Regions from separate parts of the Bradyrhizobium sp. LB11.1 genome, predicted to be linked through region 1. Evidence: predicted binding sites of a transcription regulator. Region 1 holds the regulator's gene; each other region holds the start of a gene.
The links. The regulator PhoB, encoded in region 1, activates phosphate uptake and scavenging genes when phosphate is short. The targets are predictions, from matches to a motif close to TGTCATNNANCTGTCAT.
Positions count from the first base shown of each region.

Region 2: ABIA96_RS33330 (UDP-2,3-diacylglucosamine diphosphatase) is a predicted target of PhoB. The motif match lies at 754-770, and genes of this name have one in related genera.
Region 3: ABIA96_RS24880 (OprO/OprP family phosphate-selective porin) is a predicted target of PhoB. The motif match lies at 1,299-1,315, and genes of this name have one in related genera.
Region 4: ABIA96_RS10170 (acetoacetate decarboxylase) is a predicted target of PhoB. The motif match lies at 720-736, and genes of this name have one in related genera.

Region 1 is NZ_JBEPTH010000002.1:505,844-508,042, forward strand. It holds gene ABIA96_RS06300 (GcrA family cell cycle regulator) at 248-760, shown strand; gene phoB (phosphate regulon transcriptional regulator PhoB) at 880-1,596, opposite strand; gene phoU (phosphate signaling complex protein PhoU) at 1,619-2,199, opposite strand, start outside.
Region 2 is NZ_JBEPTH010000021.1:27,876-30,074, forward strand. It holds gene thiD (bifunctional hydroxymethylpyrimidine kinase/phosphomethylpyrimidine kinase) at 1-581, shown strand, start outside; gene ABIA96_RS33330 (UDP-2,3-diacylglucosamine diphosphatase) at 794-1,606, shown strand; gene ABIA96_RS33335 (glycosyltransferase family 4 protein) at 1,620-2,199, shown strand, end outside.
Region 3 is NZ_JBEPTH010000010.1:112,395-114,593, reverse strand. It holds gene ABIA96_RS24880 (OprO/OprP family phosphate-selective porin) at 1-1,246, opposite strand, end outside; gene ABIA96_RS24875 (DegQ family serine endoprotease) at 1,561-2,199, shown strand, end outside.
Region 4 is NZ_JBEPTH010000003.1:513,773-515,971, reverse strand. It holds partial or broken gene ABIA96_RS10175 (patatin-like phospholipase family protein) at 1-679, opposite strand, end outside; gene ABIA96_RS10170 (acetoacetate decarboxylase) at 896-1,678, shown strand; gene ABIA96_RS10165 (transporter) at 1,793-2,199, shown strand, end outside.

The DNA.
Region 1 (2,199 bases):
GAACATGTGGAAGCGAGTCGGCGGACTCTTGCGCGCGAGTCACGCCATATTGTAGCGTCTGGCTTGTCAGATACGACATCTCGTGCAGCGGTTCTGATCCCAAAAGTCCTCATGTACCGGCGTTAACGTTCGGGCGTCTCATTGCGCCCGGCGAGCCTTAAGGGATTCGGGCGGCACGGGTTTTTAAGGCTTAGGCATTCGCCGTGCGGCCCCAGGATGGTTGGCCCGCGGCGAAGGAAAGGGTGCAATGACGGTTTTGACCTGGTCCGACGATCGCGTCGAGCAGTTGAAAAAGCTCTGGGAGGCCGGACTTTCGGCCAGCCAGATCGCGGCCGAGCTCGGCAACGTCACCCGCAATGCCGTAATCGGCAAGGTGCACAGGCTCGGTCTGTCCGGCCGCGCCAAGAGCCCGTCGTCGGCCGCTCCCCGGCCGCGCAAGGCGCGTCCCGCGCAGCACATGATGCGGGTGAGCCGGCCGATCGCGCGGGGCAACACCGCGCTGGCGCAGGCCTTCGAGGTCGAGGTCGAGGCCGAGCCGGTCACCTACGACAATGTGGTGCCGATGAGCCAGCGGCTATCGCTGCTCGAATTGAACGAGGCGACCTGCCACTGGCCGGTCGGCGATCCCTCGAGCCCGGATTTCTTCTTCTGCGGCGGCAAGGCGCTTTCGGGCCTGCCCTACTGCGCCCAGCACTCGCGCGTTGCGTATCAGCCGGCGTCGGATCGTCGGCGCGCGCCGGTGAAGCCGGGACCGCGCTGAGTTCGTATTGCGATTAAGCTGGAGCCGTCGCGCGCCGACGGCCCTACAACAAGTTCAATGTCGTCACGGCGAAGGCCGCGACGACATCGGAATGTGCAGCGAGAGCTCGCTACATCAGCTCACAAACTTTGCGCCTGCTCCGCCTTGGCAAACCGATCATCCAGCGCATATCCGGCGCCGCGGACGGTGCGGATCGGGTCCTGCTCGCGGCCGAGATTGAGCAGCTTGCGCAGGCGGCCGATATGCACGTCGACGGTGCGCTCGTCGATGTAGATGTCGCGGCCCCAGACGCTGTCGAGTAACTGTTCGCGCGAGAACACGCGGCCGGGGTGCTCCAGGAAAAACTCCAGCAGGCGATATTCGGTCGGGCCGAGATCGATCGGTCGGCCCGAACGCGCCACGCGGCGCTTTTCGCGATCGAGCTCGATGTCGCCGAAAGCCAGGACGGTTGCGAGCCGCTCAGGGCTAGCGCGCCGGAGCAGGCCCTTCACGCGCGCGAGCAGCTCGGGCACCGAGAATGGCTTGACGATGTAATCGTCGGCACCGGTCGCCAGGCCCCGCACCCGCTCGCTTTCCTCACCGCGCGCGGTGAGCATGATGATCGGCAGCTGCTTGGTGTCGGACCGCGTCCGCAGCCGACGGCAGAGTTCGATACCGGACAGACCCGGCAGCATCCAGTCGAGCACGATCAGATCGGGGATGTGCTCTTTGAGACGGGTGTCGGCGTCGTCGCCGCGCATCACCGTCTCGACGTCATAGCCGTCGCCTTCGAGGTTGTAGCGGAGAAGCTCGGTCAGAGCTTCTTCGTCTTCAACCACCATAATGCGTGCGCCCATGGGGTCGTCGCTCCTTAAGGATTCAAGTATTGGGGACCGTCGTGGCGAAGGTCGTCATGTCGCCCTTCGGCCGCTTATCGGTGATGGCCTGGCCTTCGATCATGTAGAACACGGTCTCGGCAATGTTGGTGGCGTGGTCGCCGATCCGCTCGATGTTCTTGGCGCAGAACATCAGGTGGATGCAGAACGAGATGTTGCGCGGATCCTCCATCATGTAGGTGAGGAGCTCGCGGAACAGCGAGGTGCAGATGGCGTCGACTTCCTCGTCGCCCTTCCACACCGCCATCGCCGCCGGCAGGTCGTGCGCGGCATAGGCGTCCAGCACCGACTTGACCTGCTGCTGCACGAGGTCGGTCATGTGCTCGAGGCCACGGAACAGCTTGAGCGGATGGAAATCCGTCTCCAGCGCCGCGACGCGCTTGCCCATGTTCTTGGCGAGGTCGCCGATGCGCTCGAGATCGGTCGCAACGCGCATGGCGCCGACGATCTCGCGCAGATCGACCGCCATCGGCTGGCGACGCGCGATGGTAAGCACGGCGCGCTCCTCGATCTTCTTCTGGAGCGCGTCGAGCTCGGCGTCGATGGTGACGACGCGCTGGCCGA
Region 2 (2,199 bases), on a different contig from region 1:
GCGCGGTGAAGATCGGCATGGTGGCCCAAGCCGAGAGCATCGATGCGATTGCTTCGGCGCTGGCGCGCTGGAAGCCTGGCCATGTCGTGCTTGATCCCGTGATGGTCGCAACCTCCGGCGATCGCCTGCTAGCCGCAGAAGCCGTCGACGCCTTGCGCACGAAGCTGATGCGGCTTGCTTCGGTGATCACGCCCAATCTGCCGGAGGCGGCTGCACTGCTGGATGAGCCGGTCGCGCGCAGCGAGGCCGAGATCGAAAGCCAGGGGCGTCGTCTGCTTGGGCTGGGCTGCCGCGCAGTCCTGATCAAGGGCGGGCACGGCGAGGGCAGTCAGAGCATCGACTATCTCGTCAGTGCCGACAACACGATTGCGCTCGCCGCGTCGCGCGTCGCAACCCGCAACACCCATGGCACCGGGTGCTCGCTGTCCTCGGCGGTGGCGGCGGGCCTTGCCAAGGGCGAGGATCTCGAGACGGCCGTGCGCAATGCCAAGAGCTGGATCAGCGCGGCGATCGCGGCCGCCGATCGCTTCAGCGTTGGACACGGCCACGGGCCGATCCATCATTTCCACAAGTTTTACTGACGCGGGCTCCGCGCCGCGCCATTCATTCCGGCATTCCAATGAGGCCGCGGTTCCGGCGTCTTGCGGACAATCATTGCCGTTTCATGTCGCCGGATTGTCGCATGCGACTGCTATTCGCGGGGAGGGCGAGGCAAGGTCTGATTCGTATCTGAGGGTGCCTCAAAGGTTCAATCGTCATCCCCCTGTCACGGGATATTGTTACAGGCTGTCGCATGGGAAGTTACGATGTGAGTGACGAGAGCCCGGAGCGGCGCTTTCGCACGTTGTTCATCTCCGACGTTCATCTCGGAGCCCGCGGCTCGCAAGCCGACCTTTTGCTGGACTTCCTGCGCTACCACGATGCCGACACCATCTATCTCGTCGGCGACATCGTCGATGGCTGGGCGCTGAAATCGAGCTGGCACTGGCCGCAATCGCATAACGACCTGGTGCAGAAGCTGCTGCGCAAGGCGCGCAAGGGCGCCAAGGTCATTTACGTGCCCGGCAATCACGACGAGTTCCTGCGCAATTATTACGGCACGCATTTCGGCGGCATCGACGTCGTCGAGAACACTGTTCACACCGGCGTGGACGGCAAGCGCTATCTCGTCATCCACGGCGACATCTTCGACCTCGTGGTTCAGAACGCACGCTGGCTCGCCCATCTCGGCGACAAGGCCTACGACTTCGCGATCCAGATGAATCGCTTCGTCAACTTCTTCCGCCGCATGTTCAAGGTGCCTTACTGGTCGCTGTCGCAATGGGCCAAGCAGAAGGTCAAGAACGCCGTTAATTACATCGGCGCGTTCGAGCAGGCGCTCGCCGCCGAAGCGCGGCGCCATAACGCCGACGGCGTGATCTGCGGCCACATCCACTACGCCGTGATCCGCGACGAGAACGGCATTCGCTACATGAATTGCGGCGACTGGGTCGAGAGCTGCACTGCGCTCGTCGAACACGACGACGGCCGTTTCGAGATCATCACCTGGGCGGATCATGTGCAAAAGCCGGCGGAAGTCCCGCAGGTGGCAGCAAGAGCTGCCTAACGAAAGCCGTTTGATGCGCATCCTGGTCGCGACTGATGCCTGGCACCCGCAAGTCAACGGTGTGGTTCGGACGCTGACCAAGCTCGCTGACGCCGCCAAGACGCTTCGCGTCGAAGGTCTTGGCTTCGAAGGTTTTGGCGTCGAGTTCACATTCCTGACGCCGCAATCGTTCCGCACCTTTGCGATGCCGAGCTATCGCGGCGTGCGGCTCGCCATGCCGCGTCCGGCGCGCATCGCAAAGTTGATCGAGGAAGCGCGGCCCGACAGCATTCACATCGCGACGGAAGGGCCGATCGGTCTAATGGTCCGCCGCTACTGCCGGCAGCGCAAGCTGCCGTTCACGACCAGCTTCCACACCCGCTTTCCCGAATATGTCCGTGCCAGGGTGCCGGTTCCGGAATCCCTGATCTGGCGGGCGCTGCGGCGTTTCCACAGCTCGAGCCGGGCCGTAATGGCGGCAACGCCTGCGCTGGCCCGGGAGCTCGCCGAGCGCGGTTTCGACAATGTCGTGCTGTGGCCGCGCGGCGTCGACACGCATTTGTTCCACCCACGGGCCGTCGACCTCTGCCTGCCGGCCCCGGTGTTTCTCTCGG
Region 3 (2,199 bases), on a different contig from region 1:
CCTGGAATTTCAGGCTCGGCGCGCCGACCAGCGGCACGCCGGTATTGGCGGTGCGGTCGACATTGTACCAGAAGTACTCCCCCTGGACGATGAACGAACCGTAGGTCGCAGCCGCTTCGACGCTGTAGACCTGCGCGCCCGAGACATTGGCGATCGCGCCCGTCGACACCAGCGCGGTCGGGTCGAGACGCAATTCCGGACGATCGCTGAGCGCGACCGTCTGCGTGTTGGCGATGAGATTGCGCGGCGGCTGAATCAGCCACTGCGCGTTAGCACCGATATGGACCGAGTAGTCCTTGCCGCTGATGGGATTGCCGGCAATACGCGCCACGGCGCCGTATTGCTCGCTCGTGCCCGCCGGTGCCGCGCTCGAAGCGGAGTGGATTGCGCCCGTCGCGGGTCCGGTGACATAGGCGCCGGCCCAGAGCTGATCGTTGAACCAGCGCGTGCCGGCTGCCGAACGGAAATCGCCGGCAGCGATGTTGGTCGCGATGATACCAGCCGAAGCGCGTTCCATGAACATGATGTCGTTGGAGCTCGTGGCCTCGTCCATGGTGTAGGGCAGGTCCATGACGCCCGCCTCGATCGCCATCTTTCCGCCGAACGGCTTCAGGCCGGTGTAGCTGAGATAGGCATTCTCGAGGCCGGAGACGCCGCCGCCGGGCAGCGATCCCGGAGCCGCGCCGCCAAACCCGTCCGACGAGCCGCCGAAATCGTAGACCAGCGCGAAATTCCAGTCGTTGAAGAATTTGCCGGCGAGGCCGATCCGCGCGCGGCGAACATTTTCGCCGCTGTCCAGCTTCTGCGGTACGGTGGCCGCCGTGTTGGGACGATAGTCGTAGCCGCCGACATCCCAATGCACGCGGCCGGTGATCGCGACGCAGTTCGCTCCGTCGGCGGTGCAGATGGTCGGCCGGTTGTTCGGCATCGTCACGATAACGCCGGATAACGCGGGCGCGCCCTTGACCGGATACGCCGCATTGGCGTTGGCGACGACCGCCTTCGCCTCGGAGCGTGCTTCGGCTTTCGCTTCAGCCTTTGCTTCTGCCCTGGCCTTCGCCGTGGCCGCCGTATTCGCGGCGGTCTGGTTCTGGAGCTTGTCCAGCTTCTGCTCCAGCATCTTCAACTGCTGCTTCAGGAGTGCGATCTCCTGATCGCTGTTACTTGCTGATTGTGCCTGGGCCTGCGAGGCCGCCAGCGCGCCGGCGAGACCAATCGCCGCGGCCGCAATTCTTGTTCTGCTCACGTCACCACTCCATCGGTTAGACCAACTTCCCCAAGTCGCAACGGGAGAGCCTAAGAAGGGTCGATGACTGTCCCGCGACGGCGCGCCACGGCTGCAATGGTTCCCACTGATGTAATTTCGCCGCAGCCGAATCCGCCGTTGGGCAGCATGCAAGATGACGCGCATCATGCCAATGTGCGGCACCTCCCAGATTGGCATTTTGCACGCGGTGCTTGCGTGCCGGCCACACCGGAAAGGGGGCGAATTGCCGCTGGGCGCCCTTCTATTGGGGGGCGAACGCGCCTATATTCCGGCATCTTTTCCAAGAGGTAGGAATGTTTCGATCGATCCGGACCGCCGTCGTCACGGCATTGTGCATAGCCTTTTCGGCCCACTTCAATCTGGCTGCCGCGCAGGACCGCCGCGTGCCGTCGTCGCTGGCCGAGCTACGGCTGTCCTATGCGCCGATCGTGCAGCGGGTGCAGCCGGCGGTCGTCAACGTCTATGCCGCCAAGGTGGTGCAGAACCGCAATCCTCTGCTGGACGACCCGATCTTCCGCCGTTTCTTCGGCGGCGGCCAGCAGCAGGAGCAGGTGCAGCGGTCGCTGGGGTCGGGCGTGATCGTCGATTCATCCGGGCTCGTCGTCACCAACGTCCATGTCATCGAGGGCGCCGACCAGGTGAAGGTGTCGCTGTCGGACAAGCGCGAGTTCGAGGCCGAGATCGTGCTGAAGGACTCCCGCAGCGATCTCGCGGTGCTGCGTCTGAAGGATACCAAAGAGAAATTTCCTGCGCTCGAATTCACCAACTCGGACGAACTGATGGTGGGCGACGTCGTCATGGCGATCGGCAACCCCTTCGGCGTCGGCCAGACCGTGACCCACGGCATCATCTCGGCGCTCGCGCGCACGCAGGTCGGCATCACCGACTACCAGTTCTTCATCCAGACCGACGCCGCGATCAATCCCGGCAAT
Region 4 (2,199 bases), on a different contig from region 1:
GGAGACGATGCCGCCGTCCCAGAAATGATCGGTGCCGATCCGCACCATCGGCAACGCCGGCGGCAGCGCGCCGGAGGCCATGACGTGCTCAGGTTCGATCTCGTCATGGGCGTTGTCGAAATAGATGAAATTGCCCGACAGCACGTTCACCGCACCGACGGCAAAGCGGGTCTTCTTCGTTGATGAGATCGAAGTCGCAGAGCTCGAGCAGCGTCGCCTTGAGCGCTGCGGTGTCGTATTAGCTGGTCGCGGTCCGGGCGCCGATAGGGCTGAGCCAGGGATTGGTCTGATGTGGGGTGAAGAAGCCCGGCTGGCCCATCGCGGACGTCATCCAGGAGCTGTAGAGGTTGCGCCACTGCCGGAAGATGTCACCATCGGGCGTGTAGTGCCAGATCTTGCGGTTGGTGATGCGCTCCCAGAAGATGCGCAGTGCCTCGAGCCGCTTCTCCGGCTTGTTGCCGGCGATGATCGCGGAGTTGATCGCGCCGATCGAGACGCCGGTGACCCAGTCCGGCTCGATGCCGGCCTCGTGCAGCGCCTGGTAGACGCCGGCCTGGTAGGCGCCGAGCGCCCCGCCGCCTTGCAGGACCAGCGCGACGCGGTCGCAGCGCTCGGGCCGCCAGCCCCGTGCGGGCGGCTGATGGATCTGATGTGTCGGTTGCGACGTGCGGGCGTCCATGGTGATGCCTCCTGCTTATCCCAAACGATTGCGGGCGGTGGTGACGGCGTGATGACAAAGTTGGCGCCGATGCATCCTTTGCATGCAGGTCAACCGCGACGGGAATGGCGGAGGTCGTGTCCCTGACCGCAATCGTCACACCGCAGTCAAGGACTGTGGCTAGCAATTTGCATCGAGGCGAGATGTTGCCGGCCGAGCATCACACAGGAGACCAGGATGCGCAGGGAAGACGTACTGAGACTTCCGTCCATGCCGGCGGCAGGGCCGAGCTATCCGGCCGGCCCGTACCGCTTCGTCAACCGCGAATTCCTCGTCATCACCTACGAGACCGACCCGGACCTGATCCGTGCCGGTCTGCCGGAGCCGTTGGAGCCGATCGATCAGCCGATCGTGCACTATGAATGGATCAAGATGCCTGATTCCTCCGGCTTCGGCAGCTACACCGAGTCCGGTCTCGTGATCCCGGCGCGGCTGCGCGGCGAGGAGGTCAACTTCGTTTCTCAGATGTATCTCGACGATGATCCGCCGATCGCGGCGGGCCGCGAGATCTGGGGCTTTCCCAAGAAATATGCCCATCCGAAACTCGAGATCGTCAAGGACACGCTGACGGGCACGCTGGAATATGCCGGCCAGCTCGTCGCCATGGGCACGATGGGTTACAAGCACGAGAGCATGGCCGGCAACGGCGATCTCACCCGCGCCACGCTGTCGAAGACGCAGGTCAATCTGAAGATGATTCCGGGCGTCGACGGACACCTCGAGGTCTGCCAGCTGGTCGCGATCAACCTCATCGATATCGTGCCGAAGGGCTCCTGGATGGGCCCCGGCCGGCTCCATTTGGTGCCGCACGTCAATGCGCCGGTTGCGGATTTCCCGGTTCGCCGCTGCATCGGCGCGCATCATTACATCGCCGATCTGACGCTGCCGTTCGGCCGCGTGGTGCACGATTACATCAAGGAAGCGGAGACTGCAGCCGCCACGGGGCTGGCCGCGGAGTAGGGCGGCACAGCATCATCAAACTGTAACACTGGCGTAATGTAATCGAGTACCCGCGAAGATCCGGAGGAGACGAACAGTCCCTCGGATCTGGGCTGCATTGACGTGGGAGCGAATATGGTCGAGGCGGCAAAGCTTGCCAGCGTGATGTCGGATGTTGCGCCGGCCATTCCCGGCCTGGTCTGGGCGTTCCGCCTGCACAGCGATGGCAGCGCCGAGGCGCTGCCGATCGACCAGCCGATCGAGTTCAGCCATGACGGCCGGCTCTGGCTGCATTTCAATCTGACAGACGCGCGCGTGCGGTCGTGGATTGCGGCCTCACAGCTGCCGCCGCTGGCGCGCGACCTCCTGTTGTCGAACGACACGTTCCAGCAGCTTCACGTCATCGATCATTGCGTCTACGGCGTGTTCTCCGATCTCGTCCGCGACATCGATGCTGCGACTGAAGAGACCGCGTTCCTGCGCTTCGCCATGACCGAGCATTTGCTGGTCTCGGGCCGCCACCAGGCGCTGTGTTCGGCGGA